DNA from 3 places in the Streptomyces sp. NBC_01217 genome. Region 2 is predicted to be linked to each of the others. Evidence: riboswitches for the same ligand, from Rfam matches in the RefSeq annotation. Region 2 holds a riboswitch; each other region holds the start of a gene.

Region 1 (2,249 bases), 2.5 Mb from region 2:
GAGGCGTCGAGCGTCTTCAGGAACGGCACGATGCCGTTGGAGTGCCCGTTGGTGCCACGGATCAGCGAACCGCGGGCGCGGATCCGGGAGTAGGAGAGGCCGATGCCGCCCGCGTGCTTGGAGAGCCGCGCCACCTGGTGGTAGCGGTCGTAGATCGAGTCGAGCTCGTCCAGCGGCGAGTCCAGCAGATAGCAGGAGGACATCTGCGGGTGCCGGGTGCCGGAGTTGAAGAGCGTGGGGGAGGAGGGGAGGTAGTCGAGGCGGCTCATCAGCCCGTACAGCGCCGCGACCTCGTCCAGGGCGCGCTCGGAGTCGTCCTCGGCGAGTCCGGCCGCGACGCGCAGCATGAAGTGCTGGGGCGTCTCGATGACCTGACGGGTGTGCGGGTGACGCAGCAGATAGCGGCTGTGCAGGGTCCGCAGCCCGAAGTAGCCGAAGCGGTCGTCGGCGCCGTCGGCGAGCGAAGCTTCCACCAGCGCGTCGAGGGCGGCCGCGTGCAGTACGACGAACTCGGCCGTACGGTCCGCGATCAGGCCCTCGCGGTGCCCGACGGCGACCGAGGCGGAGAAGGAGACCGCGCCCTGACCGGCAGCCTCGTCCGCGACGGAACGGGTCAGCAGTCTGGCGGCGAGCCGGGAGTAGGCGGGGTCCTCGGAGATCAGCCCCGCGGCGGCCTCGGTGGCCAGCGCGCGCAACTCCGCCTCGTCCGAACGGGCGTTGCGGCCGCGCAGCGCGGCGGCGGCGACGCGACCGGGGTCGGTGTCGGGCAGATCGACGGTGAGGTCGGTCAGGGTCCGCAGCAGTGCGGTCCCCGGTCCGTCGTGTGCGGTTGCCTCGGACTCGGCCGCTTCGGACACGGCGACTGAAGCCGGATCGACTGGCGCGATGGTCACGTGGTGCTCTCCCTCGCTCGGCTCGGGGCCGGCGGGAGGCGGGGCAGCCGGGCAGAGGCGGGCCCGCGTCGGGGCAGCACTCCGTACGGCGTCCACCGGCCCATCCGCGAGGCCCGGACGTCTGGCATCCGGTTCGGTCGAGCCGGATGCGCTGTCGGCAGGTCCTCGGACTTCCTGAGGGTGTGCAAAAGCACACCGAATACACCGTTGCGGGACAGTTCCGGATTCGCACCGGATTTCCCTGCGGCGACAGCGAGCACGAGCATACATGTGGGGGCCGCTGGATGAAGACGCCCCCACATGTTGTGTCGTGTCCCGTCGGCCGGGCCCGAGGGACAAGCCGTGCCATCCCCTCTCGGAGCAGACGAACGGCCCGTCGCGCCCCGCTGAACGGGGCTCGACGGGCCGCTGCCGGACCGTGGGAAGGGCCGTCAGTGGCCGCCTCCCGGCGCCCCCGCCGTGGCCGGCGGGAGCTCCACCTGGACGCCCGGGTCGCCCGCGTCGGCCGTGTAGTCGGACGGGGAGGTCTCGTCGATCCCGACGGGTGCCTTCACGGCGTTCAGGACGAAGGTCAGCACCACCGTCACCACCACGTTCAGCACGAACGCGGTCAGACCGATGTAGCCGATCTCACCGATGCCCGGGATCGCCTTGGACGAGCCGCCGAAGTGCGCCTGGGTCGGGCTGGCGACCCCGTACGCGGCCAACGTCCCGTACACCATGCCGACCGCCCAGCCCGCGAGCAGCGCCCAGCGGTGGAACCAGCGGGTGAACAGGCCGCCCACCAACGCCGGGAACGTCTGCAGGATCCAGATCCCGCCGAGCAGCTGGAAGTTGATCGCGACCGTCTTGTCCATGGTGAGGACGAAGGCGAGCGCACCGACCTTAACCAGCAGCGACACCAGCTTGGAGACCTTGGTCTCCTGCTCCGGGGTCGCGTCCGGCTTCAGGAAGTCCTTGTAGATGTTGCGGGTGAAGAGGTTCGCCGCGGCGATCGACATGATCGCGGCGGGCACCAGCGCGCCGATGCCGATGGCGGCGAACGCGACGCCCGCGAACCAGTCCGGGAACATGTTCTCGAACAGCTGGGGGATGGCCAACTGCCCGTTGTCCACCTTGATCCCGGCGGCGATCGCCATGAAGCCGAGCAGCGCAAGCAGGCCCAGCATCAGCGAGTACAGCGGCAGGATCGTGGTGTTGCGCCGGATCACATTGCGGCTGCGGCTGGAGAGCGTGGCCGTGATCGAGTGCGGGTACATGAAGAGCGCCAGCGCCGAGCCCAGTGCCAGGGTGGCGTACGTCCACTGGCCCGCCGCCCCGGGCGCGAGGCCTGCCACCGGTTTGCCGGCTGCCTCG
Region 2 (2,249 bases):
CGATCAGCGAGATCTGGCTGCGTCTGCTGGAGACGTACCGGGACGCGTAGGCACCGGCCCGCCCGTCTCCGGCAGGTCCCCGGGCGGGGCGGCATCCGTACCGACCGTGACGACGGCCGCGAGCAGCGACTTCGTGTACGGGTGCCGCGGCGCGCCGAACACCTCCTCGGCCGTCCCCTCCTCCACCACCTCCGCGTCCGAGTGCCGGCTCGTCGAGCTGCACCCACCGGGCACCGGCCGCACGCAGATCGGCCAGCACCTCGGCGTACACCGGCAGCAGCCGGTCGAGCAGCGTCAACGGCTCGAAAACGGCGGCGACCCCCGGAGCCGGCTTGGCCAGCAGCAGATACGTCACCGGCCCGACGAGCACCGGCCGGGGGCTGAGCCCGAGGGCCAGAGCCTCCTCGAACTCCGTGACCTGCTTGGCGGAGTCGGCGGCGAACACGGTGTCGGGGCCGAGCGCCGGCACCAGATAGTGGTAGTTCGTGTCGAACCACTTGGTCATTTCGAGCGGCGCGACATCCTGCGTACCGCGCGCCATCGCGAAGTAGCCGTCCAGGCCGTGGGCGGTGACGGCTTCGCGATGCCTGGCCGGTACGGCACCGACCATCACGCTGGTGTCCAGCACATGGTCGTAGTACGAGAAGTCGCCGGTCGGGACCTCCTGGATGCCGTCGGCGGTGAGCCGGCGCCAGTTGGTGCGGCGGAGGTCTGCGGCGGTCTTCCGGAGGTCGGCCGCGGTGACACGGCCCTTCCAGTACCCCTCGACGGCCCTCTTCAGCTCCCGGTCGCCGCCTTGGCGGGGATAGCCGTACACGGTGGCCCGGGCTGCCGCGGCTGCGGACTTGCTGGTCACGGAACTCTCCTTCGCGAGCGTGTGTCCTGATACGACCCCGGGACGGATCGAAGGCGCGAAGGGATGACGGACCGGGCGCGGCCGCGACGCCGCACCGGCGCGCATGCCCTGCCCGATATGTACGCCGACCCGCCCACGAGGTCACCGGAATCACCTTGTGCGTCCGACGCGCACGGGCAGTGGCAGGTCTTCGGACTCGCGGGCACTTCTCGCGTACGGGACACGAGACACCTACTGGCCGTCGCTTCCCGGAACCCGTATCGGGTCCAGTGCTTGATGACGGCGGTCGTTCCCACTCACCGCTGCGGGGCAGTCCCGGATTCCCACCGGGTTCCCTCTTACGACGCGCCTGCCTGGCGGACAGGGCGAACCAGCTGCACCACCACCCTAGGCGCTGACCAGCGGTTCCGGCACCTCAGTTGGGCATGCCGTGAGCTACTACGGACGCCGTGGGTTGCCCTGGGCGGCGGACAGCGGCCGGCCACAGCGCAGGTTCCACCGCCCGGACCGGCCGCTGAGCCCTGTCAGCGTCAGCGGGGCGACGTCCAGGCGCCAGAACGCCTCCGCAGGCAGCGCCAGTGCCCGTACGATCACCGCCCGCACCACCGCGGGCTCGACGACCCCCAGCACACGGCCGCCCCCGTCGCCGTACGGGGCCCCCGCGGACTCCAGCCAGCGGCCCACCCGCGCACAGAACTCCAGCAGTGATTCGCCGCCGTGCGGAGCAGCCGAAGGATCGGTCAGCCAGGCCGATACCGCCTCCGGCTCGTTTCCGCTCACCGTCGCCAGCCGCTGCCCGCTCCACCGGCCCATGTCCCAGTCCCGGAGCCCGGGTTCGGGCTCGGCGCGCAAGCCCAGCGCATCGGCGGTCCCGGTGCAGCGCCCGGACGGCCCGCGCACATGGCGGTCGGCCGCGGGCACTTCCGGTGCGGCGGCCCGGGCCTGTCGCACGCCGGCGGCGTCGAGCGGCGCGTCACCGCCGAAGCGGGCCTCGCGCAAGGCGGCGTCGAGCGCCGGTGAGATCAACATCACCTGTACCGTCATGACCGGGTCAACTCCTTGAACTGTGGCCCCACACGTGCGCCCACCATGGCATCCGAGCACTTCGGCCCGGCCGAAGGGGCCATGGCCCTGCCTGCTTCCAGGCGGTATCGTCGCGACGAACATGACGAAGGTGTGACGGAAGTCCGGTGAGAACCCGGCACGGTCGCGCCACTGTGAACCCGTACCCCTACGGGAAGTCAGACCCGGCACCTTCGTCTCAGGCACCACGAACGGGACGCGTGTTCCCCCAGGAGGTTCTGCCATGGCACAGATTGCTGCCCCCGCCACCGCCGCACCGGCGATCACCCCCATCTCCCTGAAGGCCATCGCCCCTTGGGCGGTCTTCTTC
Region 3 (2,249 bases), 6.5 Mb from region 2:
GGTTCATCAGCGCGGTCGGCTCCACCCGGGCGGCCTGGGCCTGCATGGCCTGGGCGCGCCCGATCTCGGCGCCCTCGCGGGTGACGAACGAATTCAGCGACATGTTCTGCGCCTTGAAGGGCGCCACCTTCACGCCCCGGCGCACGAGCCAGCGGCAGATACCCGCCGTGACGACGCTCTTGCCCGCGTCCGAGGTGGTTCCGGCGACCAGCAGCCCGCCGCTCATGTCCGTCTCCGTCCTGCGACTCGGTGTTCTGTGACCAGGTGTCCCGCGACCCGCTGTCCCGCGATCCGGCGTGCGACGAGGCCGGCACCCAGCCGTCCCGCCACACACACGCCGAGGGCCAGCGCACTCACCCGGCGCGACAGCCGTACCGCGCGTTCGATGTCCTCGGTCCCCACCGCCCGGCCCGTCTCCCCGCCCAGCACGGGGCGGTGCTCGACCCGGCCGCCGTACGCCAGCGTCCCGCCGAGCCGTACGCCGAGCGCACCCGCGAACGAGGCCTCCACCGGGCCCGCGTTGGGGCTCGGATGCTTCGCCGCGTCGGCCCGCCAGGCCCGTACCGCTCCACGCGGCTGCCCCCCGGCGGCCACGGCGAGCAGGGCGGTGAGCCGGGCCCCCGGCCAGCCCGCGAGGTCGTCGAGGCGGGCCGAGGCCCAGCCGTAGCGCCGGTGACGCTGCGACTTGTGGCCGACCATGGCGTCGAGGGTGTTGGCGGCCCGGAAGCCGATGAGCCCGGGCACACCGGCCAGCGCGCCCCACACCAGGGCGCCGACCACCGCGTCCGAGGTGTTCTCGGCCACGGACTCCACCACGGCACGGGCGATCTGCGGCCCGTCGAGGGAGTGGGGGTCGCGCCCGCACAGATGCGGCAGCCGCTCGCGGGCGCGCTCGATGTCGCAGGCGGCCAGGGCCTCGCCGATGGCACGGGCCTCACGCCCCAGCGACGTACCGCCGACGACGGACCAGGTGGCGGCCGCGGTCAGTGCGACGGAAGCGGCGGGGTGACGGCGTACGGCACGGGCGAGCAGCGCGGCACCACCCGCGGCGCCTCCGGCGCAGACGAGTGTGTGCAGCGCGCCCCACCCGCGGTGGTCGCGGTACAGGCGGCGCTCGACGCCCGCAGCGGCCCGCCCGAAAGCGGCGACCGGGTGCCCCCTGCGGGGGTCACCGAGCAGCAGGTCGCCGATCAGACCGGCCGTGGCGCCGTACGCGAAAATGCGGTCGGCACGCACGGCTCAACCGCTCGTTACGCCTCGAAGGACCTTCGTACGGGCGGCTCTCGTCGAGAGCGCCACAGCAATGGACGCACGGCTGCCAGGCATGGCGATATGTCCTCACTCAGGGTCCGCGCCCTGGTTCGACGTGACCGGCGACGAGAGTCTCCTGGCTCCCGGATCCGCAGTTCCCCCGGCCTTCCAGCCCGCTCGCGCGAGCCGTGACTTCCGGTGTGGGGGACTGCTCCCCGGTGACAGTGGCGGGACCGCGCCGGATTCGCACCGGCTTCCTCTGCTGTCGCCGTATTCGGCTCCGGCAGTCCACCACGCTCCGCGAACGCCCGTCAACTTGCCGTTGACCTGCGGCTGGACAGTGTGCTGAGCCCCACATCGGGCCGGGCACAGCCCAACGGGCCGGACACACGAGGTGTGTCCGGCCCGTTGGGGGTGAGTGCGCGGGGGAGGGCTCAGGCGACGATCAGATAGATGCCGTACGTGACCGCCGCAGCGCACAGCGCGAAGCAGACGTACGCGCCGGCGCGGGCCAGCAGCAGCGAGCCGCCGGAGCCGCCCTGCGCCGCGGGTTCGGGCTGCTTGGAGAGACCGACGATGCCCAGGGTGAAGAGACCCACCAGCGCGACGGTGACGGCGAGGGAGACGCCGAAGACGGAGCCGAGAGCTGCCCAGTCGATTTTCATGCTGATTCCTTAAGACGGCCGGCCCGGACGGCAGGCGGCTGGCCTAGACGGTGGCGGGTCGCGCCGGGTCCTGGGTGGTTCCGGCCGGGGCCGGAATGGTGGTCTTGAGGTCCTGGGCCGTCGCCTGGGCCACGGTGGGCGGCGGGCTGACGGCGGCGATGGCCGTGGTGACGACGCCCGCGGGCTCGGCCCCGGCGTCCACCGGCGCGACATCGCCGTGGCCGACGGGCTTGCGGCGCGACACCATCCAGATCGACCCGGAGCCCGCGATCAGCAGCGCCGCGACGACGACGACACCCCAGGTGCCCTGCTTGGTGAGGAGCTCCGCGCCCG

Evidence for each region. Region 2 has a riboswitch for cobalamin ahead of OG507_RS38080 (5-methyltetrahydropteroyltriglutamate--homocysteine S-methyltransferase). Riboswitches for the same ligand answer to the same signal wherever they lie in the genome.
Region 1: another riboswitch for cobalamin. It lies ahead of OG507_RS27105 (ribonucleoside-diphosphate reductase subunit alpha); the one in region 2 lies ahead of OG507_RS38080 (5-methyltetrahydropteroyltriglutamate--homocysteine S-methyltransferase).
Region 3: another riboswitch for cobalamin. It lies ahead of OG507_RS08995 (cobalamin biosynthesis protein); the one in region 2 lies ahead of OG507_RS38080 (5-methyltetrahydropteroyltriglutamate--homocysteine S-methyltransferase).

Annotation. Positions count from the first base shown of each region.
Region 1 covers NZ_CP108538.1:6,036,635-6,038,883, forward strand. Annotated here, with positions in the region: gene OG507_RS27105 (ribonucleoside-diphosphate reductase subunit alpha) at 1-893, opposite strand, end outside; adenosylcobalamin-variant (AdoCbl-variant) riboswitch at 1,045-1,146, opposite strand; gene mctP (monocarboxylate uptake permease MctP) at 1,325-2,249, opposite strand, start outside.
Region 2 covers NZ_CP108538.1:8,532,382-8,534,630, forward strand. Annotated here, with positions in the region: gene OG507_RS38070 (dihydrolipoyl dehydrogenase family protein) at 1-50, shown strand, start outside; gene OG507_RS38075 (ABC transporter ATP-binding protein) at 4-243, opposite strand; partial or broken gene OG507_RS38080 (5-methyltetrahydropteroyltriglutamate--homocysteine S-methyltransferase) at 200-856, opposite strand; cobalamin riboswitch at 1,037-1,229, opposite strand; gene OG507_RS38085 (histidine phosphatase family protein) at 1,295-1,900, opposite strand; gene OG507_RS38090 (CbtB domain-containing protein) at 2,163-2,249, shown strand, end outside.
Region 3 covers NZ_CP108538.1:2,064,894-2,067,142, reverse strand. Annotated here, with positions in the region: gene OG507_RS09000 (cobyric acid synthase) at 1-226, opposite strand, end outside; gene OG507_RS08995 (cobalamin biosynthesis protein) at 223-1,236, opposite strand; cobalamin riboswitch at 1,382-1,510, opposite strand; gene OG507_RS08990 (hypothetical protein) at 1,686-1,916, opposite strand; gene OG507_RS08985 (inorganic phosphate transporter) at 1,960-2,249, opposite strand, start outside.